DNA from 4 places in the Marinobacterium sp. MBR-109 genome. Region 2 is predicted to be linked to each of the others. Evidence: predicted binding sites of a transcription regulator. Region 2 holds the regulator's gene; each other region holds the start of a gene.
What was found. The regulator FliA, encoded in region 2, starts transcription of late flagellar genes. The targets are predictions, from matches to a motif close to CTAAAGTTNNNNNNNNNNCNGCCGATA.

Region 1 (7,268 bases), on a different contig from region 2:
CTGCTCTGTTGTAACTGCCCGTCACTTGACCCTCAATACTGTACAAATCCACCTGTCGCCTCACTGTACAGGTTCAGAACAGCCACTGACGGACTTCATCCAGGTTCACCAGAATCAGCTGTTGGGCCTCCGGTGTGCCATCCAACATCTTGTAATTCACCTGCATCTCTTGCAGTAGGTAGTTGGCCAGTGCCGCGCGGGTACTCAGTTGCAGTTGCTCGTTCTGCATACCGTAGTCCTGTTCAATGACGTTGCGCTTGGCAGGGGACAGACGCGGATCAGGGGCCAATATGAGTTCGATTTCAGTCTGCCACGCCAGATCCTGGCCTGCCCCCTGAGGCGACAGGTCAAGCAGTTCAGCTTCGGCTCGAAAACGGCTGAGCACAAAATCGCGATAGCCCTGTGACTTTTCGCACCAGGCACGCAGATGCCAGCGCAGCCCGGTGTTAACGAAGGTGTGCGGCACGATCACACGCCCTTCATGGTCGGGATTGGACAGGGAGACATAGTCCACTTCAATGCGGCGCTGCTCACGAATGGCCTGTATCAGCTTGCGCATCAGAGGCGCGGCGACCTTGCGAGGCGGATGACGCAGGCACTGATAGGGCAGCACACTGCCGGCAGTGGTCGGGGCGCGTTGTCCGCTGACCCAGTCAAGGTATTCGGCCACATCGCCGCTGATCAGGCCACAGACGAAATAATCCGTGGGCTGGAAGGTTTTCAGGGATGAGCTGTAGTTCAGGTTGGTGCTGAAACGTTCACGATAGGCGCTCAAATCTTTGGTAGCCTGCTGGCGGCCAATACCACACAGCGCAGCAAGTCCGGTTGCATTGATGCCACCCTCCCAGTAGCTGATGAGTTCAATCAACCAAGCCCTGCGATCTGTATCCGTTTTCAGCATCTGCTTTTCCCTGTGATTTGAGCCACAAAGTCATTCTGACCAGAACAGGCACTTTTGCAACCTCAAGATCCCCCCACCCCTGCCGATAAACGTCTATTATCTGAACAGAGTACCGAGCCCCCGAGGTTGTTATGAAAATCCAGTCCCCCCCGACCCAGATCTACTCTTCTCGTCCACAGATGGACTCGGTTGCCGAGCGCAGCAGTGGCAAGTCGCAGGATGCGACGCAGGTGTTGCTTGGCAAGCTGGCCGAGAAGATTCCCGGGATGACCACGGAAAAGCTGTCCGGGCTGGACGCGAAAAACTTCACGCCGGACAAGGTTGCTGACCGGATCAGTGACTTTGTAGCCTCGGGTCTTGATGCCGCCAAAAGTCGCGGCGCCTCTGACGAACGCCTGCAGCAGATGTACGATGCCGCTGTAAAAGGCGTTGAGAAGGGCTTCAAGGAAGCGCGTGAGATTCTCGATAATCTCAATGTGCTGCAGGGTGACATCAAGACTCAGGTGGATGAAACCGAACAGAAAACCTTTGATGCACTGGCAAACATTGCGCCGGGCAGCCGCGAGGCAACCGCTCAGGCAGTGCTGGGTGCAGCCGAACGCTACCGCAACTCGGAAGACATGTCGGTGAAGGTGCGAACCCAGGATGGTGATGAAGTCACCATCAGCTTCAGCCGCAACCAAAGTTACGATGCCACTTATGGCGCCGGAGCTGACAATCAGGGCAACTCTGTTGCGTGGATGGATGTGAGCCGCAGCGAAAGCACCCAGTACCAGTTCAGCGTTCAGGGCGAGCTGGATGAGGGCGAGATCGATGCACTGCAGCAGATGGTGCGTGATATTTCAGGCGTTGCCGATGAGTTTTTCAATGGTGATGTACAGAAGGCGTTTGATCAGAGCGCCGGTATCCGCTTTGACGCGTCCGAGTTGAGTTCGATGGAGCTCAACATGAGCTACAGCCGTTCACTCTCGCAGGCCGCCAGTTATGAGCAGGTTGGCAGCCTGGAGCAACCGGCAGACAAGCCGGGGCTGCGTCTGGGTCAGCTGATGAAGGATCTGGCCGAAAGCGCGGGCGCGCCTTCGCTGGGGTTCCTGCAGTCGCCGGCACAGGCAGGGCGTGACCTTATGACCGGACTGGTCGAGCAGGACAGTCGCTTCTCGGATGCGATGAAAGAGCTGCAGGACAGCTACCGCAATAACCTGAAGCAGTTGCTCGATGCGGTATTGCCGCTGAATACCGAAGCGACTGCTGATGCCCCCACCGAGGCTGAACCAGACGCTCAGGCCTGATCAACCAGGCACACCTCTGCGGGGGTGTGCCGGTCACGGGTTTGCGTAATGCTGATCCAGTGCCTGCCTGATCCGTTTTACGGCTTTGACCGACTCGGCGTTATCGCCATGCACGCACAGCGTATCGGCTGAGAGCGAAACATCAGTTCCATCCAGCGTGGTGACAACACCCTCCTTTGCCAGTCGCAGGGACTGCTCCACTATGCGGTCCACATCGTGGTAGACCGATCCCTCCACCGAGCGCGGCACCAGATAGCCACGGGCATCGTAGGCTCGGTCGGCAAAGGCCTCAAACAATAGCGCCACACCAAACTCGGCGGCAATCGTTGCCACCGGGCTGTTGTCCGCCGTGGCCATCAGCATCAGTGGCAGGCTGACATCGTACCGGGCAACACCCTCCAGCACAGCACGCAGAATGTCATGGTCCCGCATCATGTCGTTGTACAGCGCCCCATGGGGTTTGACGTGGTTGAGCGTCAGTCCGTGCGCACGGGCTATACCGGCCAGCGCACCGGCCTGGTACTGGATCAGCGCAACGATTTCCTGCGGGTGGCACTGCATGCTGCGCCGGCCAAAGCCGACCAGATCCGGATAGCTGGGGTGAGCGCCAATGGCGGTACCGGCATGTTTGGCCAGCATGACGGTGCGTGTCATGGTGACCGGGTCAGAGGCATGAAAACCACAGGCCACGTTGGCCAGCTCCACCAGCGGCATCACCTGATCATCCAGCCCCATGTGCCAGGGGCCGAAGCTTTCGCCCATATCGCAGTTGAGCAGCAGGCGTTTGGTCTCAGTCATTCAGTTGCCTTGTCAGATCAAGCAGCTCGGTCATGCTGTGGATATCATTGCGCTGCAAAATCAGTTCGCGTCCCAGCTGCAGTGCCATGGCTTCACACCTGCCGCGCAACGCAGCATCGTCAATCGTTTCCAGATCCGCCACATGGGCAAGACCGATGGTCCGGCGGATCAGCTCGGTGCCGGCAAATCCCAGCGTATCTCGCCAGATCTGCAGCAAACGACGCGCCTGCCAGTGCGCATTCTGCAGGCTTTCATCCTGAGTCTGTTCAGCCATCAGACGGCTGAACTCACGGCTAAACTCATGCCACAGCCTGTCGACCTGAGCCAGCAGCCAGTCACGCCAGTGCTGGCGTTCCTGCACGTCACCGGCCTGCTCATGCTGACCACACCAGTTCAGCAACAGGTTGCCGATGACACTGCCTACATCAAAGCCGATGGGGCCAAAATAGGCAAACTCCGGGTCGATCACCTTGGTGCTGGCTTCTGTCACAAAGATGGAGCCTGAGTGCAGGTCGCCGTGCAGCAGGGCTTCAGCCCGGTTGAGGAAGGCATACTTGAGATCGGCCACCTCGACCTTCAGCCGATCATCCTGCCACAGGGCCTCGGCCGCCGGGCGCAGCGGCGGATTGATGGCGTTGCGCTCGTGATCGCAGTAGGGGTCGAGGAAGAACAGGTCTTCGGTGATCTTGCACAGATCCGGATTGATGAACCGCTTCACCAGCGTTTTTTTCTGGTGCGCATCCAGATGCATGTCGCTGGTGTGGAACAGGGTTCGCGCCATGAACAGGCCCAGGTGCTGTGCCAGCAACGGCAGTTTGCGCCGTGCAATCAGGGCGTGACGCAGGTTCTGGTGATCACCCACATCCTGCATGATAATCGCTGCCAGATCATGCTCGTAATGATATACCTCGGGCACCCATTCTCCGGCGTGTTCGGCTTCCAGCACCAGCGATTCCGCCTCGATTCGAATACGGTCAAGCGACAGTGGCCAGTCTTCACCAATGATGCGGACATAGGGCAGTGCTTGCTTGACGATCACACTGGCACCACCGGGTTCGGCCACGCGGTAGACGAAGTTGATATTGCCATCGCCGATCTCGGTCACGATCAGGCTGGCATCGTCATGGAAAAGACGTGTATGACGACGAACAAAGGCGATAACAGCCGCATCATCCGAGAACTTGTGTTTAGTCATGGGCATTCCCGTACCATAATATTGATGACTCAATTCTGACAAAAAACGACGTCTCTGTAAGCGCCTCAGCAAGACTCTTTTCTCAGCGGTTTATAACGCTTAAGCTCTGCCCCTCTATTCACCAGCCGGATCACTTCAATGAAAGACCTGATCTCCACCGCCCTGCGCTACCGCAACCACCGCCTTGAACTGCTGGATCAGCACCAGCTGCCTGACCGCGAGCTCTGGCTGCACTGTGATTCGGTAGAGGCGATGGTGGCGATGATCCGCAAGCTGCAGATTCGCGGCGCGCCATTGATCGGGATTGGGGCGGCACTGCTGCTGGCACACCTGGCGGAGCAGGGTTTAAGTGAAGATCAGCTGCGCGAAGCTGCGGCCACTCTGCGTGAAGCTCGCCCCACTGCCGTCAACCTGATGAACTGTCTGGACCGCATGCTGGCGGTGATGGATCAGGGAGCCGATGCGCTGGTGGCCTGTGCCGAGGATCTGTTCGAGGAAGATGTGGCCCTGTGCCAGCGCATGTCTGAACACGGCGCAGCCCTGCTGCCGGAAGGCGCTCAGGTGCTGACGCACTGCAACACCGGCAGCCTTGCCACCGCCGGTGCCGGCACCGCTATCGGGGTGATTGCCGAAGCCTTTCGCCGTGGCAGGTTGAGTCATGTCTGGGTGGATGAAACCCGCCCGCTGTTGCAGGGTGGCCGTCTGACCGCCTGGGAGATGTGCCGGTTGGGCATTCCGCACCAGATTCAATGCGACAGCATGGCCGCAATCCTGATGCGCGATGGTCAGGTGGATGCGGTGCTGGTGGGCTCGGATCGCATCGCCGCCAATGGCGATTTTGCCAACAAGGTGGGCACCTACAATCTGGCGGTCAACGCGCACTACCACAACATACCCTTTTATGTGGTAGCCCCCTGGACCACCGTTGACCCGCACTGCGCCAACGGCGATGCGATCCCGATCGAGCAGCGCAGTGCCGAAGAGATAAAAGGTGTAAGCGGCAGCTTTGGTGAAGTACGCTGGAGCCCGCTGGAATCGGAGGTATTCAACCCCGCATTCGATGTCACCCCCGCCGATCTGGTGACCGGCTGGGTGCTGGATACGGGAGTGTATGATCGTGCTTCAATTGTGCAGGCGATCGCAGCCACCAAGGCTAAAGCCTAAGCGGTCTTTTCAAAGCGTGGGTGGCGGTCGGCTATATCACTGCCGGTCAAATTGGCCACCCAGCCTTCCGGGTTATTGAACAGGCGCAGGGCGGTGAAACGCGGCGCCGGTCCCATATCGAACCAGTGGGTCGTATTGGCCGGTACCGAGATCAGATCGTTCCTGCAGCAATGCACTTGATACACCTTGTCTTCCACGTGCAGATAGAACATGCCTTCGCCGTCGACGAAGAAGCGCACTTCGTCTTCGGAGTGAGTGTGTTCGCTGAGGAATTTATGCCGTAGGGCTTCGCGGTCGGGATGATCCGGCTGCAGGCTGATCACATCCACGGTGACGTAGCCTTCCTCGTTTTTCAGCCGTTCGATCTCCTTGCGGTAGGCCTCAAGTATCTCTTCGTTGGCCATGCCCGGCACAATCTCCCGGTCCGCTTCCCAGCGCTCGAAACGCACGCCGATGCCACTGAGGATCTGCCGAATCTCGTTGAAGTCGGTGCTGCTGCCGAGCAGTTCGGCGCTCTGGTCGGCATGGATATGGATGGCGCTCATCGGCGATTCCTTAATCAAGTGTAATCTGGTCAAAGTTTTCCACAGCGCTGTGGCGTGCGGCCCCGTCCGGTCGCTCGCCGCGCACCAGCAGGCAGGTCTGCATACCCGCAGCCCTGGCCGCGTCCAGCTCTTCCACCACGTCCGACAGGAACAGAATCTGACTCGCAGGCAGGCCAATACTGGCACTGATGCGTTCATACGCGATCGCTTCGCGCTTGGCGCCGGTGGTGGTATCAAAGTAGCCGCTGAAAAGCGGTGTCAGGTCGCCGAAGTCACTGTAACCGTACAGCAGTTTCTGCGCCTTCACCGAGCCTGACGAAAAAATGTGCAGTTGCTTGCCACTGTCGTGCCAGCGTTTAAGCCCTTTACAGGCATCGGGATAGAGGTGGCCGGTAAAGTCGCCATTCTCGTAGCCCTGTACCCAGATCAAACCCTGCAGTGCCTTGAGTGCGGTTTCCTTTTTGTCCTGATCGATCCAGTCGATCAGGCCTTTGGCAATGGCATCGAGATCATCGGCGGCAACACCCAGTGCTGCCGCCGCGTCTGCCACGGCGGGCTCACTTGGGTGGCTGTGGATAAAGTCCGCCATCCGTTCACGAGCATAGGGGAACAGGGTCTTGTGGACAAAATCGATATCGGTGGTGGTGCCTTCAATATCGGTCAGGATGGCGTCGATGCCATTGAACGTGGCTGTAGATGTATTCAAGCGTGCGCTCCCAGTCGTCGCATTTCCAGTTCACAGGCAAACAGAAATTCCAGCCCTTCCAGATGCCGGCGGGCCTCATTCATGTCATGCCCCCAGGTGTAGAGACCATGGCCACGCACCAGAAAGCCCCATTCGAGCGGCTCGGGTTGCCAACGCTGGCTCAACTCGGCCGCCAGCGCCTGCATGTCTTGCGCATTATCGAGAATGGCGATGCGGATGCTGGCATCATGGGTATGATTGCCACTGAGCGACTTCTGCATCTCATAACCGCTGATCGTGAGCCAATGGCTCGATTCCAGCCGGGACAGCACCGTTGAGGCAACCGAGTGCGTATGCAGTACCGCACCAATCTTACTGTACAGCTGATACAGGCTCGTGTGCAGCAGAGTCTCGGCAGAAGGCTTGAGTACACTGGCCTGTGGCTGACCATCCAGATCCACCTGCAACAGCTGCTCCGGTGTCAGATGCCCCTTATGACAGCCCGATGCCGTAATCAGGGCAGACTCAGGCCCAAGACGGACGGAAAAGTTGCCGCCGGTGGCGGGGCACCAGCCCTGAGCATCGATCCATTGCCCGGCGTCGATAATCTGTTGTGCGGCGGTATCGATCATGCAAAGTCCTCCTCGTTATCGGAGAAAATGCCGAACGCATCCGCATCCTGCCAGGCGGG
Region 2 (7,268 bases):
GTCATGGTGCCGGCCGGGGACAACTTCTGGATAGTGCCCGCGGCCTCGGGTACTCAGGAAATGACTGCGCTCAGTGCCCATGAACATGCCGAATTGATCCACGCTTTCAACGATATTGCGGACGAGCTGGATGTGCTGGTAATTGACACCGCAGCGGGTATCTCCGACTCGGTGGTCAGTTTTGTACGCGCCGCTCAGGAAGTGCTGGTGGTGGTCTGTGATGAGCCGACCTCAATTACCGATGCCTATGCGCTGATCAAGCTTTTGAATCGTGACTACCAGATGACGCGCTTTCGAGTGCTGGCCAATATGGTCAGAACCGAATCCGAAGGGCGTAACATGTTTAATAAACTGTTGACGGTGACCGACAGATTCCTGGATGTTACGCTTCAATACGTTGGCTCAATCCCTTATGATGAAACGGTGCGCAAAGCGGTGCAGAGGCAAAAGGCTGTTTTGAAAGCCTTTCCCAAGGACAAGGCCGCGTTGGCCTATCGCCAGTTGGCGAACAAGGTGGACAGCTGGCCTGTGAGTTCCAGCCCGCGTGGGCACCTTGAATTCTTTGTCGAGCGGCTCGTGCAGGGAGCGCGGGCACACTGAAAAGAAGCGTATATGTACAACGAGCTGGAGTTTAAGTCAGGGCAGGAGCTGATTGAGGAATACACCCCTCTGGTGCGCCGTATTGCGCATCATCTGATGGCACGCCTGCCGTCTCATGTCGTGCTGGATGACCTGCTTCAGGCCGGCATGATGGGGCTGCTCGAAGCCGCCAAACGATATGACTCCAGCAAGGGCGCCAGTTTTGAGACCTACGCCGGCATTCGTATTCGCGGTGCCATTATCGATGAAGTGCGGCGGGGTGACTGGACGCCAAGATCAGTGCACCGTAATGGGCGCCGGGTCAGCGAAGCGATTGCCCAGGTTGAAAACCGGACCGGGCGTGATGCGACAGACGTAGAAGTCGCGACCGAATTGGGAATAGGGGTTGCCGAGTACCATGCCCTGCTGCAGGATTCACTCGACAGCCGTCTGTTCAGTTATGATCAGTTGACTGACAGCTCCGAAGAAACACCCTCGGAGCAGTTTGTCGCCTCTGACCCTGACCCCGGGCATGCGCATGAGGGGGAAGGGTTCAGGCATGCACTGGCACAGGCGATAGGTGCCTTGCCGGAGCGCGAGCGGCTGGTGCTGGCGCTGTATTATGATGAAGAGCTGAACCTTAAAGAGATAGGACAGATTCTTGGGGTGAGTGAGTCGCGCGTGAGCCAGATCCATAGCCAGGCTGCGCTGAGGCTCAAGGGCCGGCTAAGGGATTGGCGCTGACCGGTTACGGTCTGGAAAAGGACGACTCTTGAAGGTGTTTTCTGAACTGGGAGAAGTGTCTTGAAGAAAGACATCAAAATTCTCGTTGTGGATGATTTCTCCACCATGAGACGCATCATAAAGAACCTGCTGCGAGACCTTGGATTTACCAATGTCGATGAAGCCGATGACGGCAAGACGGCGTTGCCGATTCTCAAGCAGGGGGGTATCGACTTCCTCATTACCGACTGGAACATGCCGGAAATGACCGGCATCGACCTGCTCAAGGCGGTTCGGGCCGATCCTGCGCTGGCGTCCATTCCGGTACTGATGGTAACGGCAGAGGCCAAGCGCGAGCAGATTATTGCGGCAGCACAGGCCGGTGTGAACGGTTATGTCGTAAAGCCGTTCACGGCCGCCGTGTTGAAAGAAAAGATCGACAAGATCTTCGAGCGTATCGAGGGTTAACCGGAAGCGGGGAAGACAGATGGCAGCGCAAACGGCCAGTAAAGTGGACTTCAACGGCTTCGATGAGTTTCTGCGCAGCCGTGCCCAGGCACTGGTTTCCGAACTTGAGGCCGGCAACATGGCAGAGGCGATGGGGCTGATCAATGAGCTTCAGTTTGCCCGTCACCAGGTGTTCTACAACGAGGTCGGTCATCTGACACGCGGGCTGCATGAGGCGATCAAGTCATTTTCCAGCGATGTCGGTGAAAAAATGCCGAGCGAAGCGGAAAGTACAGTCTCTGCCATCGGTGATGCTTCAGATCGACTCAACTACGTAATTGAACTGACTGAAAAGAATGCCCATGAAACCATGGACCGTGTGGATCGCTCCCTCGGTCTGGTGGACAAGCTGGACCAGCAGAGTGAACGTTTCAAGGATCTGCTGTTGCTGGTGGGGCAGCTTGAAGGTGAGTTCGAGGCACTGAACGGGGTTTATGATCGTACCTGCACCCTGAAGGATCAGTCCGAAAAAACCATTAATGAACTGCGCAGTACGTTGACTGATATCCTCGTCTCCCAGGGGGTTCAGGACATAACCGGTCAGCTGATCCGCCGGGTGATCACGCTGGTGACTCAAGTCGAGGGCCAGCTGGTTAAACTGATGGATATGGCGGCCAGAGTAGAACGGCTGAGCAGCCTGGAAAGTGCAGAGGACATAGCAGCCTCTGATGACAAGCCGGTGCGGCGCAAGGGCCAACCGGCTGAACAAGAACAAAAACATGATCCTATCCGGGCGGAAGGGCCCCAGCTTCCGACAGGGAAAACAGATACGCTGTGTGATCAGGACGATGTTGATGACCTGCTTTCCAGCCTGGGATTTTGATAGGAGCTCCCTATGAGTTTGGATGTCGATCAGGAAATACTGGAAGACTTTCTCGTCGAAGCCGGCGAGATACTTGAGCAGCTGTCTGAGCAGCTGGTCGATCTGGAGCAGCGCCCCGACGACAAGGATCTGCTGAACGCGATCTTCCGCGGTTTTCATACCGTCAAGGGTGGTGCCGGCTTTCTGCAGCTGGAAGCGATGGTGGAGTGCTGCCACAAGGCGGAGAACCTCTTTGATCTGCTGCGCAACGGCGAGCTGAGTATCAGCTCCGAGCTGATGGATGTGGTGCTGCAGGCACTTGATGCCGTTAATGCCATGTTTGAAGCGGTACGCAATGGCGAAGAGCCTCAACATGCATCGGCCGCATTGCTGCAGCGTTTGCAGGACTTTGCCGAAGGGCGTGGTGAAGTAGCGCCATCTGCACCCGCACCCGCACCCGCACCGAAACCGGCAGCACCTGCCCCTCAACCGGAGGCGGCACCGGTCAATCCGAATACACCGAATGATGAATTTGAGATGTTGCTGGGTGATCTGGCGGGCAGCCATCAGCAGAGCGAATCTGAATCGGGTGGCGATGAGCTGATCACTGAAGACGAATTCGAGGCGTTGCTGGACGAGCTGCATGGCCCCGGCAAGGCCCCGAAAATTGAAGCGGCCGCGGCTGCACCAGCGACCAACAGCAATGGTGAGTTGATCACCGACGATGAGTTTGAAGCGCTGCTGGATGAGCTTCAATCCAGCGGCCAGGGTGCCTTTGCGCATATGCCGGACGCTGAACCGGTCAAGCCGGCAGCTGCACCTGTTGCCCCTACACCCGCACCCGCACCGGCTGAACCGCCACCCCCTGCTGCTGCGCCAGCCGTTGCTGCTGCAGATGACGCAAAAGAGGCAAAAGGCAAACCGGCTACTGGCAACAAACCGGCCGCCGAGAGCAATGTTCGTGTTGATACCCGCCTGCTCGACAAGATCATGAATATGGTCGGTGAGCTGGTGCTGGTGCGCAACCGTCTGGTACGTCTGGGCGGTGCCCGTGAAGACGAAGAGATGGGCAAGGCACTCGGCACGCTGGATATGGTCACCGCCGATCTGCAAACCTCGGTCATGAAGACCCGTATGCAGCCGGTGAAAAAGGTATTTGGCCGTTTCCCGCGTTTGATCCGTGATCTGTCACGCAATCTCAAGAAAGAAGTGCGGCTTGAGCTGCGCGGTGAAGAAACCGATCTGGACAAGAACCTGGTGGAAGCACTGGCGGATCCACTGATTCACTTGGTGCGCAACGCTGTTGACCATGGTATCGAGTCACCTGAAAAACGTGCGGCATCAGGCAAGCCGCGCGAGGGTAACGTGCTGCTCTCCGCCGAGCAGGAAGGTGATCACATCCTGCTGATCATTCAGGATGACGGTGCCGGTATGGACCCGGAGGTGCTGCGTAACCTGGCGGTCAAACGCGGCATGATGGATGTGGAAGCCGCCCGGCGTCTGACCGATCAGGAATGTTTCAACCTGATCTTCCAGGCCGGCTTCTCCACCAAGACTGAGGTGTCTGATGTATCCGGCCGCGGCGTCGGCATGGATGTGGTCAAGACCAAGATTACTCAGCTTAACGGCACACTCAGTATCGATTCGGTGATGGGGCAGGGGACCAGGATTGCGATTCAGGTACCGCTGACGTTGGCGATCATGCCAACGCTGATGGTAGTACTTGAAGGTCAGGCCTTTGCACTGCCGCTGGTCAACGTGAACGAGATCTTTAACCTGGATTTGACCAAAACCAATATCGTGGATGGTCAGCAGGTGATCATCGTGCGAGATCAGGCGTTGCCGCTGTTCCATCTCAAGCGCTGGTTGATTACAGGGCATGAAAGTGCGCGGCTGCCGGATCAGGGGCACGTCGTAATCGTCAGTGTCGGTACATCCAGAGTGGGCTTTGTTGTCGATCAACTGGTAGGACAGGAAGAGGTCGTGATCAAGCCGCTGGGCAGTATTCTGCATGGAACGCCGGGCCTGTCGGGTGCGACCATCACGGGCGATGGTCGCATCGCACTGATCATTGATATACCGAATCTGCTGAAACACTACGCATCGACCTGATTCGGCAGGTGTGACTGAGGGAGCGCTATGCCGGTAAAAGTGTTGATTGTCGATGACTCGGGCTTCTTTCGCCACCGCATCGAAGAGATGTTGAGCGATGACCCCAGGATGGAAGTTGTCGGTACGGCCGTGAATGGACGCGAGGCCGTCGAAAAGGTAAAGCAGCTGCGTCCTGATGTGGTCACCATGGATGTGGAGATGCCGCAAATGAACGGCATTGAAGCGGTCCGTATCATCATGCGCGAAGCACCCACCAATGTGCTGATGCTGTCTTCGCTTACCCACGAGGGGGCTCGTGTGACCCTGCAGGCCCTCGAAGCCGGTGCAGCCGACTATCTGCCCAAGGATATTCGCGCCTGGATGGACAAGGGCAGCAATGTGCGCAGCCAGCTGATCGATCGTTTGGTTGCGCTGGGCCGCAGCCGTCGTTTTCAGCGCAGTTCCGTTTTTGAACGTGATTTCCCGGGTAAGGCCAAGCCGGGCACCACCATGGTGTTCCGTCCGGATGACCCCGAACCTCCACCCCGTCGCTCTGCCGTATCTGGCCGTACACCCGCAGCCGAGCCGGCTCGTCCCTCGGTATCGGATGGCCTGAATGCACGTCGTGAGCGTCCGGTGTCAGCGCCAACGGCTGCTCCGGCACCTGCCCGGGAGCCCGCGGGCGCCGCCACGACACCGGCTGCACGGGTACGTTTTCCGGACTGCAAACTGGTGGTCATTGCGGCCTCCACCGGTGGTCCGGCTGCCCTGCAGAAGGTACTGACGGCCCTTCCGGCGAATTTCCCCTACCCCATTCTGCTGGTTCAACACATGCCAAAGACCTTTACTCAGGTGTTTGCCGAGCGGCTGAATCAGCAGTGTCACATCAGTGTCAAGGAGGCGGAAGACGGCGATCGGCTTCAGCCCGGGCAGGCATTGCTTGCACCGGGTGGGCTGCAGATGATCATTGACTCCAAACAAACCGATCGGGTGCGTATCCTGCCGGGTGACGAACGTTTGACCTACAAACCCAGCGCCGATGTAACCTATGCCTCGGCAGCCAAAACCTATGGCGCAAAGGTACTGGGCATCACTCTGACCGGGATGGGGGCCGATGGCTGTGATGGTTCACGCCTGCTGAAGCAGGCCGGCTCTACCCAGTGGGCGCAGAACCGTGAAAGCTGCACCATCTACGGAATGCCTCAGGCGGTCATCAATGCTGGACTGGCGGATGCGATCCTTGATCTGGATGATATCGGCCCGTTGCTGGCGGGACGAGGTTCGCGCTGATGTGGGTGCTGCTGGGCCTGTTGCTCAGTACGGTCGCCATCCTGGGGGCCAACTACCTTGAAGGCGGCCAGCTGCAGGAGCTGCTCAATCTGCCAGCCGCGCTTATCGTGCTGGGCGGGACCTGTGGCGCCGCGCTGGTACAAACACCCAAAAACTTGCTGCTGCGTACTCTGCATTTGGTGCAGTTGGCCCTGCGCGATCCTCAGCCGCGCCATGCAGACGGTATCGGCCAACTGGTGCACTGGTGCATCACGGCTCGTCGCAAGGGGCTGCTGGCGCTTGAGCATGAGCTGGCCGGAGTTGAGGATCCACTGATACGGAACGGTTTGCAGCTGCTGGCCGACGGCAAGTCGGTTGAGCTGATCCGTGCCACGCTGGAGGTAGAGCTGGTGGCTCAGGAACAGCGAGACTATCAGGCCGCTCGGGTCGTTGAAAGCATGGGGGGGTATGCCCCGACTCTCGGTATCATCGGTGCAGTGCTGGGGTTGATTCAGGTGATGGTGAATCTGGAAGATCCGACCCTGCTCGGCGCCGGTATAGCCACTGCTTTTGTGGCAACCATTTATGGTATTGCGCTGGCCAATTTACTGCTGCTGCCGCTTGCCGGCAAGATGCGCCAGATTATTGACAGTCGAAGTCTATATCAGGAGATGATGCTCGAAGGGCTTTTGTTCATCGCGGAAGGGCAGGGGCCAAAGAACGTACAATTGCGCCTGCAGGGCTACCTGGAGCGGTCTGATGCCAAGACGTCGCCGGCCTGAGACGGACCTGCGTACGGATCGCTGGATGATATCCTGGGCGGATTTTGTCACTCTGCTGTTTGCTTTTTTTGTGGTGATGTATGGTCTGTCCAGTGTGCACGAAGAGAAGTACCGACAGTTGGCCCAATCCCTGTCCGAGGTGTTTCGGGCTGAGGGCAGTGGCCGGGTCGTATCCCCGGACGGAGGGGAGGGGCTTTTGCCTGAACGCGGACAGCAGCTGCAGGCACCGCCGGTAACCGTACAGTCGCCGGACGCAGAGCAGACGCAGGCACTGGAGCAGTTGCAGCGACAGGCCCAGGAGCAGTTTCGCGACTGGATTGAGGACGGCAGTGTGCAGGTGACCGGCAACGCGTTGTGGGTCGCCATTGAGCTCAATGCCAGTCTGCTGTTTGAAAGTGGCGATTCGCTGCCGGTAATCGAGGCGGAGCCGCTGTTGCAGCAGGTTGCTGCACTTGCTGCCGGCAAGGATAATCCCGTACATGTGGAAGGGTTTACGGATAACCGGCCGATCAGTA
Region 3 (7,268 bases), on a different contig from region 2:
TGTAGGCGTTCCGTTACTGGTTGTTATGGTTGTGGTGATGATCTGGAAACTGGAGCGAGGCGGGGCGGGCAGCCCGTCCTGAGTCAGATACGAATCAGGCCGAGCGGACGCCATTGAGATTGCGGAAGGTTACATCGCGAGCGGTATTGAGGAAGTCGACCATGAAGTCGGCATCTTTCTGGTCCTCGCGCATGGCGGCATAGAGCGTGCACCAGAGTCCTTTTTCACCCAATGGGCGGGCGGCGATGTATTCGCGTTCCAGGTACTCATGCGCCGCCCAGTTGGGCAGCGCGGCCACACCACGACCGCTGGCGACCAACTGCATAATCATCACGGTCAGCTCGGCGGTACGAATCTCGGCGGGCTCCACATCGGCCGGGTCGAGAAAGCGCGAAAAAACATCCAGTCGATCCTGTTCAACCGGGTAGGTGATCAGGGTTTCCTGAGCCAGGTCCTGAGGCTGTATGTGGCGTCTTGCCACCAGTCGGTGCTGGCGTCCCATGACGAGTACGGACTCATAGCTGAACAGGGGGACGTAGTGAATCCCACTGCGCTCTTCCGGATCGGAAGTGATCACCAGATCCAGGTCACCCCGCGCCAGTGCCGGCAATGGCTGAAAGCTGAAACCGGTAGACAGATCCAGTTCCACTTCGGGCCAGTGTTGGCGGAAATGGTCAATGGTAGGCATCAGCCAGTCAAAGCAGCTGTGGCACTCGATGCAGATGTTCAACCGTCCGGTTTCACCGCCGGCCAGGCGCATGATGTCACGCTCGGCACTGCGCACCATCGGCAGCAGCTCGTCAGCCAATGTCAGCAAGCGCTGGCCTGCGCTGGTAAAGCAGATCGGTCGGGTCTTGCGGATAAACAGGGAGCAGTTGAGCCGCTCCTCCAGATCCTTGATCTGATGGGAGAGTGCAGACTGGGTCAGGTGAATCCGTTCGGCGGCCTCGACCAGACTGCCGGCGTCGCGCAGCGCGGTCAGTGTTTTAAGATGACGTATCTCGATCATGCCCGGTTCCCGTAATCAGAATCACAGCCAGTATAGTATCGAATGTGGAGGTCTGGCGAGGTAAGGGCAGCCCTGTCGGGCTGCCGGAGGATCACTTGTGGTTGACCAGCAGAAACTCGAGCAGCGCTTTCTGGGCGTGAAGGCGGTTTTCGGCTTCTTCAAATACCACTGAGCGCGGGTCATCAAGCATGTCTTCACTGACCTCTTCACCACGGTGAGCGGGCAGGCAGTGCATGAACAGGGCGTCAGGGGCAGCCAGGTCCATCAGCGCGGGGCTGACCTGGTAACCACGGAACTCGCGCACACGCTCGCGCTGTTCCGCTTCCTGCCCCATGGATGCCCAAACATCAGTTACGACAAGGTGAGCGCCTTTGACAGCCAGCTCTGGGCTTTCAAACACGCTCACCCGGTCACTGTTGCGGGTGACCAGGTCCGCGTTGGGGGCAAACTCTTCCGGGCAGGCAATGTTCAAGTGGAAATCGAACTGGCGTGCCGCGTTGATATAGGAGTTGCACATGTTGTTGCCATCGCCGACCCAAGCCACGGTTTTTCCCTTGATGGAGCCGCGCTGTTCGATGAAGGTCTGCATATCGGCCAGCAGCTGGCAAGGGTGATAGTCGTCGGTCAGGGCGTTGATAACCGGTACCCGCGAGTAACGCGCGAAGGTTTCAACCAGTTCGTGGCTGAATGTGCGGATCATCACTACATCGACCATGCTGGAGATGACGCGGGCGCTGTCTTCAACCGGTTCGCCACGGCCCAGTTGGGTATCCCGGGGTGACAGGAACATGGCGTGACCGCCGAACTGGGCCATGCCTGCCTCGAAGGAAACGCGGGTGCGGGTGGATGCCTTCTCGAAGATCATCGCCATGACCTTGTTTTTCAAAGGCTCGTAGGTTTCACCGGCATTGCGCATCTGCTTGAGGATGATGGCCCGCTGCACGATCTGTTGCAGCTCTTCCGGCGTCATGTCGAGCAGGGTCAGAAAATGTCGTGTACTCATAGGTCAGTTGTCAGTCGGCGGCCGAAGCCGCCGGCTCCTGAGGTCAGTTAAAGGGGGTCTTGCTCACTCTGCGCTGTCGCGCTCTTCACCGGTATATACCTTGATCAGCTGCGATACAGTGCTGACCAGCAGGTCAGCTTCGCTGTCACTCATGATCAGTGGGGGCAGCAGGCGCACGACCTTGCCGCCACCGGTCACATTCAGCAGTATGCCTTTTACCTTGGCCAGTACGACCAGTTCAGAGCCGGCCTCGGTCAACTCGATGCCGATCATCAGGCCCTTGTTGCGTATCTCTTTCACGTGCCGGCTGTGGCCAAGCTGTGCACGGAAGCCGTTAACGATGCGCTCACCCAGTTCAGTGGCACGGGCGCACAGATTGTCCTGTTCAATGGTGTCGACCACGGCGATGCCGGTAGCACAGGCCAGCGGGTTGCCGCCATAGGTGGTGCCGTGAGTACCGGGCGTCAGAACCTCGGCGGCGATGCCCTGTGCCAGACAAACGCCGATCGGGAAGCCGTTGCCCAGGCCTTTGGCGGTGGTCACCACATCGGGCAGGATGCCGTTCTGCTGGAAACAGAAATAGGTGCCGGTACGACCATTGCCGGTTTGAACTTCGTCCAGCATCAGCAGCCACTGGTGCTGGTCACAGATGTCGCGCAGCTGGTTCAGGTAGTCGGGGGCCGGAATGTGAATGCCGCCTTCGCCCTGCACGGGCTCAACCAGTACCGCCACTACATTGGGGTTGTTGCGGGCAACCTGACGCACCGCTTCAACATCGTCGTAGGGAACGCGCACAAAACCGCTGACCAGTGGCTCGAAGCCCTGCTGGGTGGCGCGGTTGCCGGTGGCGCTCAGAGTGGCCAGGGTACGTCCGTGGAAGGACTGATCCATCACGATGATGGCCGGATTGTCGATGCCACGGTTGTGGCCGTAACGGCGAGCCAGCTTGATGGCGGCTTCGTTGGCTTCGGCACCTGAGTTGGCAAAGAACGCGTTTTCCATACCGGAGATACGAGTCAGCTTTGCGGCCAGTTCAGTCTGCTGTGGAATGGTGTAAATATTGGAGCAGTGAATCAGCTTTGCAGCCTGTTCACTGATCGCGCGGGTAATGGCCGGATGTGCGTGGCCAAGCCCCGTGACTGCGATGCCGCAAAGGGCGTCCAGGTACTTGTTACCGTCAGTATCGTAAAGCCAGGCACCCTCGCCGTGATCGAAGGCAACTGAGAGCCGGTTGAATACATTCATCAGTGGCTGCGTGGCCATGGGGGACTCTCCCTACAACGCAAAAAGGCAGCCAGAGCTGCCGAAAAAACGACCATTCTATGAGTAGCTACCGCGTTTGGCAATTTAATCCTGCTGCCACAAGGTAACAAAATGGTCTCCAACGACTTGAAAAAGTATGGTCTTTCCTCGATAAACAGTAAACAGATTTCCGCCGGGTTGTGATGGCTAAGTTGAGTGATTTGGTGGGTTATATGATAGACTGTTGTTCACCGGCACAGTCCTACAAGTGTTAACCAAAGGTGTTTTTAAATGAGTGTAGTCGACACAATCAAAGAACAGATCGAAAACAATGCCATCCTGCTGTACATGAAAGGTACGCCGAGGTTCCCGCAGTGTGGTTTTTCTTCGCGTGCGGTTGAAGCCATCATGTCCTGTGGTGAGCGCTTTGCCTTCGTCAATATCCTCGAAAATCAGGATATCCGTGCCGAGCTGCCCAAGTATGCCAACTGGCCGACGTTCCCGCAGCTGTGGATCAATGGTGAGCTGGTGGGTGGTTGCGACATCATTTGCGAGATGGCCGAAAGCGGCGAGCTGAAAGAGCTGATCCTGGCCGCGGCCAAGGATGCAGACGCAGCAGAAGCCTGATCGCGCCGCGTTGAATCGGCAGCCCCGGTTCTGACTGGAAAGCCCGCAGTCCTCACGGAGTGCGGGCTTTTTGGTTCAGTCGCGGGTGGCCAGTACCATGTCCCAGCCGCCCATGTCTTTCCAGTTGTTTACAATTGCGCAGAACAGCTCGGCTGTCTTGATGGTGTCATACAGTGCGGAATGTGCCTGCTTGCCGTCGAAATCGATACCGGCCATGTTGCAGGCTTTTGCAAGAACGGTCTGGCCATAGGCCAGTCCTGCCAGCGAGACGGTATCGAAGGTGGAAAACGGGTGAAAGGGGTTGCGCTTGATGCCGGCCCGATCGGCTGCATTGGTAACAAAGCTGTGGTCAAACGAAGCGTTGTGACCCACAAGAACGGCTCGTTTGCACCCATGTGACTTGATCGATTTTCGGATCGGCTTGAAAATCTGCTCCAGTGCCTCCTCTTCGGGCAGGGCGTTGCGCTCCGGATCGTGTGGGTCAATTCCGGTGAAGTCCAGTGCGGACTGTTCCAGGTTGGCGCCCGGGAACGGACGCACGTTGGCGTCGTAGCTCTGATCGATCATCAGGTAGCCGTTTTCATCCATCGTAAGTGTGACGGCCGCAATTTCCAGCAGCGCATCGGTGCGCGGATTGAAGCCGGCGGTTTCAACGTCGATGACGACCGGCAGAAAACCGCGAAAACGATCTGCCATCGGATGAGGGGCTGAATTGCGTTGAGTCAACGAAAGTCCTTATTGCAACAGGTGATTGGCCGCAGGCATTCTAACAGCCTGGGAAGTGGCGTCAAAATGAGGGTTAAAGCGCCCGCGGCTGGTGCCGATAGCTGAATACTGATCTGATTGCCGGGAGAAACCGAATTGAGATACCCCTGTATGGCCCTGCTATTGCTCCTGTTGTTGCCGGGATGGGCACAGGCCGTTGTATTTCGGGCATCGATCGATCAGTCCGTGTGGGAGATGGAAACCTCGCGCTTTTTTTGTCGTCTGAGCCAGTCTGTGCCGGCGTTTGGCCAAGCTGTATTTGAGCATGAGGCCGGTGAGCCGCTGCGTTTCAGGCTTCAACCCACGCAAACATTCCAGTTAAGCGGGTCTGCCATGCTGGTGGCGCGGGCATCACCCTGGCAGCCGGGAGTGGCTCCGTTCAGTATTGCGGAAGTGGAAGTGAATCAGCAGTCAGGTGTACTGGAGCTGGGCAGCGAAGCGGCCAGTCAGATGCTGGTGGCACTGCATCGAGGCATGACTCCAACCTTTTCCAGCGAACGCTGGTATCAGAGCGACGAGCCGGTGGAGATCGGCATTTCGGCAGCCAATTTCAAATCGGCCTATGATGACTATCTGGGCTGTCTCGATACGCTGCTGCCGGTGAACTATCGTCAGGTGGCGCGCACGGCACTGCTGTTCCCCTCTGCGGCCTGGCAGCTGTCCGATGCAACGCGTGAGCGACTGGACCTCATCGCCCTCTATATCAAGACCGATGACAGCGTGCATTCGGTGTATGTCGATGGTCACTCTGACAATTACGGTCGGCGGCTGTTGAACCGAGACCTGTCCAAGCGGCGCGCCGAGGAAGTGACGCGTTATCTGGTGAATCAAGGGGTTTCGGAAGAGATGATCACCACTCGCTATCACGGTGAACGCTATCCGGTGGTCCCCAACAATACGGCAGAAAACCGGGCACGGAACCGGCGTGTGGCGATACGACTGGAGCGCGAGTAGAGGCTGTTCAGCGCTTTTGAGCTTTCTGGTATGATAGTCGCCTTTGTGCCGAGTGATTTGTTTCCGTGTGCCGGTCGTGGTGATCGGCACACTCAGTTTCTGGAGCAGCAACATGTCCGATATCAATAAGGTCGTACTGGCGTATTCGGGTGGGCTTGATACCTCCGTAATCGTGCGCTGGTTGCAGGATACCTACAACTGCGAAGTGGTGACCTTCACTGCCGATCTGGGGCAGGGGGAAGAGGTAGAGCCTGCACGTGCCAAGGCCGAAGCGCTGGGCGTGAAAGAGATCTACATTGAAGACCTGCGTGAAGAGTTTGTACGTGACTTCGTATTCCCGATGTTCCGCGCCAATGCCATTTACGAAGGCGAGTACCTGCTCGGCACGTCGATTGCGCGCCCGCTGATCGCCAAGCGTCTGATCGAAATCGCCAACGAAACCGGTGCTGATGCGATCTCCCATGGTGCTACCGGCAAGGGCAATGATCAGGTCCGTTTCGAGCTGGGGGCCTACGCCCTGAAGCCGGGTGTCAAGGTGATTGCACCCTGGCGTGAGTGGGATCTGACTTCCCGCGAAACCCTGATGGCGTACTGCGAAGAGCGTAACATCCCGGTGGACTTCAGCAAGAACAAAAAGAAGTCGCCTTACTCCATGGATGCCAATCTGCTGCATATTTCCTATGAGGGCGGCATCCTGGAAGATCCATGGGCGGAAGCCGAAGAAGACATGTGGCGCTGGAGCGTGAGCCCCGAGCAGGCACCGGATGAGCCGACCTATCTGGTACTCACCTACCGCAAGGGCGACATCGTGGCTATCGACGGTAAGGAGATGAGCCCGGCAACCGTGCTGGAATACCTGAACAAGGTGGGTGGTGCCAACGGTGTTGGCCGTCTCGACATCGTTGAAAACCGCTTTGTCGGCATGAAATCCCGTGGCTGCTATGAGACGCCGGGGGGTACCATCATGATGAAGGCGCACCGTGCCATTGAATCCATCACCCTGGACCGTGAAGCGGCTCATTTGAAGGATGAGTTGATGCCACGTTACGCCGAGATCATCTACAACGGTTTCTGGTGGTCTGAAGAACGCAAGATGATGCAGCAGATGATCGACTACAGCCAGCGCAACGTGAATGGCGAAGTGCGTATCAAGCTGTACAAGGGCAGTGTCAGCGCCGTAGGTCGCCGTTCTGATGACAGTCTTTTTGACGAAAGCATCGCAACCTTTGAGGACGATGCAGGTTCTTACGATCAAAAGGACGCGGAAGGCTTCATTAAGCTGAATGCGTTGCGCATGCGCATTGCGGCCAGCAAGGGCCGTAACCTGCTTGAAGACTGATTTCCTGTACAGAGAAATCCACAAGGGGCGATGCCGGCATATGCCGGCATCGCCCCTTTGTTTTTGCGGTGCGCTAAGACCCTGTGCCGAAAAGGGTTTTGCCTGCAGTCAGGCCCTCATGCTATTTTTCCGGTAGTCTTGGTTGCTGTAGGCCTATGGATACTCTTTTCTCAGGCAAAAAGGTGCTGATCCTCGATAAACAGCTGGAAGACCTCCGGACGTTGCGTGATCTGCTCACCGGCCTGGGGTTCGGGCAGATTGAGGTAGCCTCATCCGTCAATATGGCGCTGTCGATTCTGCGTGAGCAGAATGTCGACATATGCTTTATG
Region 4 (7,268 bases), on a different contig from region 2:
TCAGCCAGCAGAATGCCGCAGCTTTTTTCGAGAAAGCTGCTGAATTCACGGAATTCCGCCGGTGTAATACTGAAGCTGATGCTCACCCGGAGACGCTCCCCGTCAGCCTTGTTCGACCTGACGGATACGGTTCACTACCACTCCGGCCAGATCGTTCGGGTTGAATTTGGCCAGGAAGCCGTCGGCCCCTACCTTTTTCACCATCGACACGTTGAAGCCGCCACTCAATGAGGTGTGCAGCACCACATGCAGCTTGGACATGCGCTGATCCTCACGGATCATGGAGGTCAGGGTGTAGCCATCCATTTCAGGCATTTCGATGTCGGAGATCACCAAGAGGAAAAAGCTCTCAACGTCCACCCCTTTCTCAACCAGCCCCTTGAGCAGATCAAGCGCCTGACGACCATTATTGGCAACCGATACCTTTACACCAAGATCTTCCAGGCTGCGCTGCATCTGGTTACGTGCCACTGCGGAGTCATCGACGATCAGAACGTGGCGCTGTCGGGCGCGGGCGCGGTCATCCTGCGTTGCCACCTCGTCACTGACATCAGTTGACATGGGGTACAGGTCCGCGAGGATCTGTTCTACGTCCAGAATTTCAACCAGCTTGCCTTCATATTCGAACACGGCGGTCAGGTAGTTCTCGTTACCGATCTCTTTCGGCGGCGCCATGATCTGGTCCCACTGAGTGTTCAGGATGCGGTCTACCTTGCGCACCATAAAGGCCAGCGTACGACGGTTGTACTCGGCCACAATCAGAAAGGTTTTGGGCAGATCCTCTTCCGGAATCGGCCTGCGGCCAATCGCTTCGGACAGATCAAGCACCGGTATGGTTTCGCCGCGGATATGCGCCATCCCCTTGATTGCACTGGTCTGGCGCGGCACTTCAGTCAGATCCGGACACTGAAGCACTTCACGTACCTTGAATACGTTAATGCCGTAGCGCTGATTGGTTTCCAGCCCGAAAAGCAACAGTTCTAGACGGTTCTGACCGACCATCTGCGTGCGCAGGTTTACAGTATCCAGGATCCCTGACATGATTTAACCAACCCCGAGGTCGCTAACAATGAGTTTCGCCCGGCTTCGAAAGCCAGGACACCCGCGTGAATAATATCAATTTAACACCAGTTGCCACTGTTTTTGCCATAGTCTGCATCCTGATGCTGCCTTTTTCGGCTTCTGCCGATGATACCGCAGCGCGGATCAACTTGCAGGTGACTGAAGCCATTAAACAACACTTGCTGTCTAAAGTACCAGACAGCCGGGTCGAGGTCAGCCTGAACCCGGTCAATCAGCAACTGCAACTCGCCCCCTGTGAAGCCCCCATTAACGTGACACTTCCCTTTCACAGCGGTGAGCGCATTACTGCAAAAGCCAGCTGCAGCATGCCGCGCTGGAGCCTGTTCGTCACCGGCAGAGTCAAGCAATACAAGGCGATTGTGGTCGCTGCAACGCCGATCGTCAAAGGCAGCCGCATAAATGCCGGCAAGTTGCAGCTGCGAGAACAGGATATTGCCAGTCTGTCCGGTGACTATTTTTACCGTCAGCAGGATGTCGTCGGGAATCAGGCCCGCATCAGTATCAGCGCAGACACACCGATCACTCCTCGCATGCTGACTCAGGCAAACGCTGTCAGCCGAGGCGACCCTGTGATCATCGAGGCATCCCGCGGCGGTGCTGTCATCCGCACCGAAGGGACCGCACGACAGGACGGGCGCATGGGTGACATAATCGATGTCCTCAACAACCGCTCAGGGCGCGAAATTCGTGCACGCGTGGAAGGCGGTGGTGTGGTTCGTGTCCCCTGAGTTCGGTTCACAGTCGCCCGACTGTTCAGCTATACTGCTTGGCAAGTCAAACAAATGTAAAAAACCTTAAAGTTTTACTCAGGGCGCCCGATACCCTTGCATAGAACTGATTGCGAGGTAACTTAAAATGGCTATCGATTTTCCCGGCCTGTCTCCCGCCCAGTCGGCAGGCAACCGAGGCAAAGTCAGTGAGCAGCAGACCCCGGCCACCGGCAACAGCGCCGGTAACCAGCCGACTGGCAATACGCCTGCTCGGAGCGACGACACTGTACGTATCAGTGATACAGCACAGGCGCTGCAGCGCTCCGTGGGCGAAAACAGCGGAAACGCAGACGTGAACAGCGACCGTGTAGCTCAGATCAAGGCAGCCATCGAAGATGGTTCCTACAAGATCGATAACGAGCGTATCGCCGACCGTATGCTGCAGCTTGACAGTCTGCTCGGCTAATAACTGATGACTGACCAGCCCGCCAAGGATATCAGTATCCAGCTCGGCGCCCTGATCGATCAGGGCGTTGTGCTTTTGTCACAGCTGCAGAAACTGCTCGATACAGAGCTTGCTGCGCTTGAAACACGCGATCTTGAGCAACTTAAACAGAGCAACCAGCAAAAGCAGGAGTGCCTGCTTGGGCTTGATCGCAATATTCGTGAGCGCAACGCCCTGCTGACACAGCTTCAGGTTGAAACCAGCCGCGATGCTGTCGTTGCCTTCATCCGCAAACTGCCCGCGCCCGCCAGCGAGCTGCTGGAGCAGGCTTGGCAGCGTCTGGAACAGTCGCTGGAGCAGGTGCGCATGCTGAATCAGCGGAACGAACAGACGCTGCTGCGCAGCAAACAGAACACGGACCAGCTGCTGGCATTGCTGCAGGGACACGCCCAAGGCAACTCCATTTATGACCAGAAAGGCGACAAGGGCCGCTATGAAGGTCAACGCAGCCTGGGCAAAGCCTAGAAAATCCGGACTACTGACGGTAGAATCCACAGCCTTGAAATGCCTCAGTAGCTCAGTTGTATAGAGCAGCCCCCTCCTAAGGGGCAGGTCGCAGGTTAGAGTCCTGCCTGGGGCACCAGTCTTTTCACTTCAGTCATTCTCTGGCACCCCACCACCCATCGCCACCACCACTCTGTTGCGACCACTGTTTTTGGCCTGATAAAGCGCGTCATCCGCTTTGCGCAGCAGTCTCTGATAATCGGGGTGACCATCAAAGCAGGCCACACCCACGCTGATGGTGGCTTTCAGCTCTTTGCCATCGTACAGCAGGAAACGTTCCTGCTCGACGCTTTTGCGCAGCTTCTCCGCTACTGTTCTGGCGCGTGTGGCATCCATATCCACCGCGATGAGTAAAAACTCTTCACCGCCCAATCGGAACAGATAGTCACCGGAACGACTGTTGTTCACCAGTATCAACGCCAGCTGCTGCAGCACACTGTCACCCGCCTGATGCCCATGAACGTCGTTGACTTGCTTGAAGTGATCAATATCAATGGCAAGGACGGCAAAGGCCGTTTTCTGAGCGCGAGACTGGCTGATCTGTTTGCTCAGCACTACCGGCATGAACTTTCGGTTCAGCAGCCGCGTCAGCACATCGCGGCCGGACTCCAGCTCATCGTTGCGTTCAAACAGATTGCTCAGGTGAAAGCGGATGCTTTTAACCTTGTCTCGCAGGTCTCGCAACAGGTGTACGCGAGAATCCTGGCTGATGGCGTTGCTGCCATCCGACCCGAAAAGCGGCAGAAGTACACTGTCAATCTCTTCCATGGTGTCCATCACCGCGCCGGCTTCAGCCGAGCCTTCAAAGGCATGAATACCCTTATGGCGGAACCAGAGGCCAAAGTCCGACGCCTGTATTCGCGGCAGTTCGCTGGGCTGAGTACCGATCGCCTGGCTGAACATCAGCTGATTCTCCCAGTCGAACAGCGCCGCCCTCTGCTGATCTTTTTCGTTGGCAATATTCTGGGTGATGGCGAAAAGTCGATAGGCCTCTTCGGATCGAGAGTTGCGATCGTGTGACAGGGAATAAGCATGCCCCATAACTTCCATTGCCAGGTCGATGGTATCCGACGCCAGTCGCATCGCCGCATACTGATCCTCACCGGTCAGGTTCGGTACTGCATGCAGCAATTGAACAAAGCGATCCTTGAGGCAGCGTGCGCCTCTCAACACCAGGTGAACAGGTATCCCGATACGAGCATGTACTTCACCGATCTTGCGTTGTTCTGCAATCAACCGCACCACATCATCTTCTGTGACCGAGGCGAACAGGCCCGCAACCCAACGCTGCATGGACTGACCCAAACGGTTCTGTACTTCATCGTTTGACAGGAACTGTGATGCAGCGGGGTCAGCCAGCATCTCCCGATAGAAATGCTCCGACAGGGAAGCCGAATGTTCGCGGGAAAAGTTGATGACAAATTGCTGGATTTCAGCGGTGAAGCGCTGGTTTATTGAGGTCCACTCTGTACACAAGTGCTCGGAAGAGAAGCGAGGCATGATCACTCCATGGCCCGGAGGAAGGGAATACCAGTGTTAAGTGTATCATGGAGCACGTTCTTCTTGATCCCACTCAAAACCTGACGGTTGGCGCATCCATCCTAATGTTGCTAGTATGCAATCAGGTTTGGCTTTGATGTATGGCCTTTCCCGCTTTCCAGCGAAAGAATCTCTCCCGAAAGGGCAACCGCTGTGCGCAGCGGACGCAAAGCCTCGGGTCTGTAATGGATGAGACCGCCGGGCTACCGAAAGAGAGATTCGCCCTACGCTTGCCTCTGTATTCCCTGTCCCATATACCCTCCAGACCCATCGGCACACCTGGTGCGACGGGCCTGTTGCTGTTTACGTTTGCACACTGATTTTGGTGTTGTATTATGGAGACACTATCTTCCAGCGATAGCGTGCCAAGGAAGGCCCCCTCAAATCGCTTCATCTCTGTTCACTTCATGCTCATGCTTGGGCAACTCTCGACTCAGCGCCTTCTCAACGGCGCCCGCTGACTTGGCATACCGTGCAAGCAGGTTGTACAGCACCGGAATGATAAACAGGGTCAGTGTGGCCGCAAATACCAGCCCACCCAGAATCACCATGCCAATGGCTGCACGGCTTTCCGCCCCGGCTCCGGTCGCCAGTACCAGCGGTATCGCGCCGAAAATGGTGGAGATAGTGGTCATCAACACCGGTCTGAAGCGCATGATCGCGCCCTGCAGAATCGCCTCATGGACCTCCAGCCCCTTGTCACGCAACTGGTTGGCAAACTCCACGATCAGGATGCCGTTTTTGGCCATCAATCCAAGCAACATGATAATGCCGATCTGGCTGTAGATATTGAGACTGATCCCTGATACCCAAAGCGCGGCCAGCGCGCCCGTCACGGCCAGTGGAACGGTGAGCATGATGATCAGAGGGTGAATCCAGCTCTCGAACTGGGCCGCCAGGACCAGAAACACGATCACAAACGCCAGCGCAAAGGTCAGATAGATCGCCGCTGAAGAATCCTGAAACTCTCGGCTGAGCCCCTTATAGCTGACCCTCGCCTCCGGCGGCAGGTAGTCCTGAGCAAGCCCATTGAGGTAGCCCAGTGCCGTACCCAGATCATAGCCTGGCGCCAGCGAGCCACTGATGATAACGGCAGGCAGGCGGTCGATGCGGCGCAGGTCCGGGTTGGCTCCCACCTCTTCCACATCCACCAGTGCCTGAAGCGGTATCAAGTCGCCCCCTTCGCGTGGTCGCAGATAGATCCGCCCGAGATCAGACGGCGTAGCTCGGCTGGCATCCTGAGCCTGTACGATAACGTCATACTCGCGGCCCCGGTCCATGTAGGTGGTAACCTGACGTGACGCCAGTACGGTTTGCAGGGTCAGCCCCACATCTTCAACCGTGACATCAAGATCAGCCGCACGCTGGCGGTCGATGTTAACGCGCAGCTCTGGTCGGGTCAGCTCGAAGTCGGTTTCAAGGTTGATCAGGTTCGGGTTTTCCTGGGCTCGCTGCAGGATCTCCTGGCTCCAGCTTTGTACGCTTTCATAGTCAGGCCCACCAATCACAAAAGAGACGGGCTGACTGAAGCCGCTTTGCCCCAGTCCCGGCGGGTTGATCGGAATCGAGCGCACGCCGGGCACCTGTGCCAGTTTTGGAAACAACTCAGTGGCAATGCTCTGCTGTTTCACATCACGCTGATCCCAGTGACTCAAGCCCAGAATGATAAAGGCGTTGTCGGCCTCGCCACGGAAGCCGACGATGGACAACAGCCGTTCGGCCACTCCGTCTTCAAGATAGGGCAGCAGCCGCTGTTCAATCTGGCGGACGTGGTGTTCGGTATAGTCGGCCGTGGAACCACGCGGCGCCTTGGTCGGCATGATAATGACACCCCGGTCTTCGGTTGGTGCCAACTCCTGCGGCAGACGTGGAAAGATCACCGCGGCCAGCACCAGACCGGCCAGGCCAATCCCCAGCAAAAGACCGGGCTGACGCAGCGAGAAGCGCAACATGCGTTCATAGCCTCGATTAAGCGCACCCAGCACACGTTCGCTGGCCATCCAGATCCGATGCCCTTCCTCTTGCTCAGGGCTGTGTCGGAGCCATTTGGAGCAGAGCATGGGAGCCAGCGTCAGTGCTACGAAACTGGATACGATCACCGCCGAAGCCAGCGTAAAGCCAAACTCACTGAACAGGCGGCCGATATTACCCCCCATGAATGAGATCGGTACGAACACCGCGACCAGCGTCAACGTGGTGGCTATGACGGCAAAGGCAACCTGACGCGCCCCAAGATAGGCCGCCACCAATGGCTTTTCGCCCTCATCGATGCGACGCTGAATGTTTTCCAGCATGACGATGGCATCATCCACGACCAGACCGATCGCCAGGATGATCGCCAGCAGTGTCAGTACGTTGATGGAAAAGCCGAGAAAGCCGAGGCCGATAAACGCACCGATAACAGCAACCGGAATGGTCACGGCCGGTATCAGGGTGGCCCGCCAGGAGCGCAGGAAAATGAAGATCACCAGTATCACCAGTGATACCGAGATCGCCAGCGTGACCAGTACTTCCTTGATGGACGCACGAATAAAAATCGACTCGTCATAGCTTTCGGTGATACTCACTTCAGGCGGCAGACTCTCCCGTATCCGGCTCAGTTCTTCCTTGACCCGGTCTGAAACTGCGACCGTGTTGGCCTTCGACTGACGCGTAATGCCCATGCCGATGGCGGTCTGTCCATTGGCGCGCAAACGGCTCACATCAGACTCAACGCCCAGTTGCACATCGGCCACATCACCCAGTCGCAACAGCACGTTGCCGTCACGGCGAATCACCATTTCACGAAACTCTTCAACCCGGTTGAGCCGACCTTCCGTGCGCACGGTAAAGTCACGACTGACCGACTCCACCGAGCCGCCGGGCAGTTCAACATTGTTGGCCCGCAGCGCTCGCTCCACTTCAGCTACTGTCATATCACGGGCCGC

Region 1: a site for FliA is predicted at 963-989, ahead of ABIE60_RS14375 (DUF5610 domain-containing protein). Genes of this name have one in related genera too.
Region 3: a site for FliA is predicted at 4,681-4,707, ahead of ABIE60_RS02840 (flagellar protein MotY). Genes of this name have one in related genera too.
Region 4: a site for FliA is predicted at 1,878-1,904, ahead of flgM (flagellar biosynthesis anti-sigma factor FlgM). Genes of this name have one in related genera too.

The regions. Positions count from the first base shown of each region.
Region 1 is NZ_JBEPPZ010000013.1:26,051-33,318, reverse strand. Features, by position in the region: gene ABIE60_RS14380 (helix-turn-helix transcriptional regulator) at 74-901, opposite strand; gene ABIE60_RS14375 (DUF5610 domain-containing protein) at 1,033-2,190, shown strand; gene ABIE60_RS14370 (5-oxoprolinase subunit PxpA) at 2,224-2,988, opposite strand; gene mtnK (S-methyl-5-thioribose kinase) at 2,981-4,183, opposite strand; gene mtnA (S-methyl-5-thioribose-1-phosphate isomerase) at 4,322-5,347, shown strand; gene ABIE60_RS14355 (1,2-dihydroxy-3-keto-5-methylthiopentene dioxygenase) at 5,344-5,892, opposite strand; gene mtnC (acireductone synthase) at 5,903-6,598, opposite strand; gene ABIE60_RS14345 (methylthioribulose 1-phosphate dehydratase) at 6,595-7,209, opposite strand; gene ABIE60_RS14340 (amidohydrolase) at 7,206-7,268, opposite strand, start outside.
Region 2 is NZ_JBEPPZ010000012.1:35,400-42,667, forward strand. Features, by position in the region: gene ABIE60_RS13885 (MinD/ParA family protein) at 1-600, shown strand, start outside; gene ABIE60_RS13890 (RNA polymerase sigma factor FliA) at 613-1,323, shown strand; gene cheY (chemotaxis response regulator CheY) at 1,396-1,770, shown strand; gene ABIE60_RS13900 (protein phosphatase CheZ) at 1,790-2,632, shown strand; gene ABIE60_RS13905 (chemotaxis protein CheA) at 2,645-4,723, shown strand; gene ABIE60_RS13910 (protein-glutamate methylesterase/protein-glutamine glutaminase) at 4,751-5,992, shown strand; gene ABIE60_RS13915 (flagellar motor protein) at 5,992-6,753, shown strand; gene ABIE60_RS13920 (OmpA family protein) at 6,731-7,268, shown strand, end outside.
Region 3 is NZ_JBEPPZ010000001.1:586,429-593,696, reverse strand. Features, by position in the region: gene ABIE60_RS02870 (calcium/sodium antiporter) at 1-82, shown strand, start outside; gene ABIE60_RS02865 (LysR family transcriptional regulator) at 95-1,009, opposite strand; gene argF (ornithine carbamoyltransferase) at 1,101-2,012, opposite strand; gene ABIE60_RS02855 (aspartate aminotransferase family protein) at 2,076-3,275, opposite strand; gene grxD (Grx4 family monothiol glutaredoxin) at 3,546-3,881, shown strand; gene rnt (ribonuclease T) at 3,957-4,577, opposite strand; gene ABIE60_RS02840 (flagellar protein MotY) at 4,758-5,600, shown strand; gene ABIE60_RS02835 (argininosuccinate synthase) at 5,713-6,939, shown strand; gene ABIE60_RS02830 (hypothetical protein) at 7,095-7,268, shown strand, end outside.
Region 4 is NZ_JBEPPZ010000014.1:74,300-81,567, reverse strand. Features, by position in the region: gene ABIE60_RS15150 (CheR family methyltransferase) at 1-86, opposite strand, end outside; gene ABIE60_RS15145 (chemotaxis protein CheV) at 103-1,041, opposite strand; gene flgA (flagellar basal body P-ring formation chaperone FlgA) at 1,107-1,811, shown strand; gene flgM (flagellar biosynthesis anti-sigma factor FlgM) at 1,939-2,259, shown strand; gene ABIE60_RS15130 (flagella synthesis protein FlgN) at 2,266-2,763, shown strand; tRNA gene ABIE60_RS15125 (tRNA-Arg) at 2,805-2,881, shown strand; gene ABIE60_RS15120 (diguanylate cyclase) at 2,893-4,302, opposite strand; cyclic di-GMP riboswitch class I at 4,475-4,552, shown strand; gene ABIE60_RS15115 (efflux RND transporter permease subunit) at 4,722-7,268, opposite strand, start outside.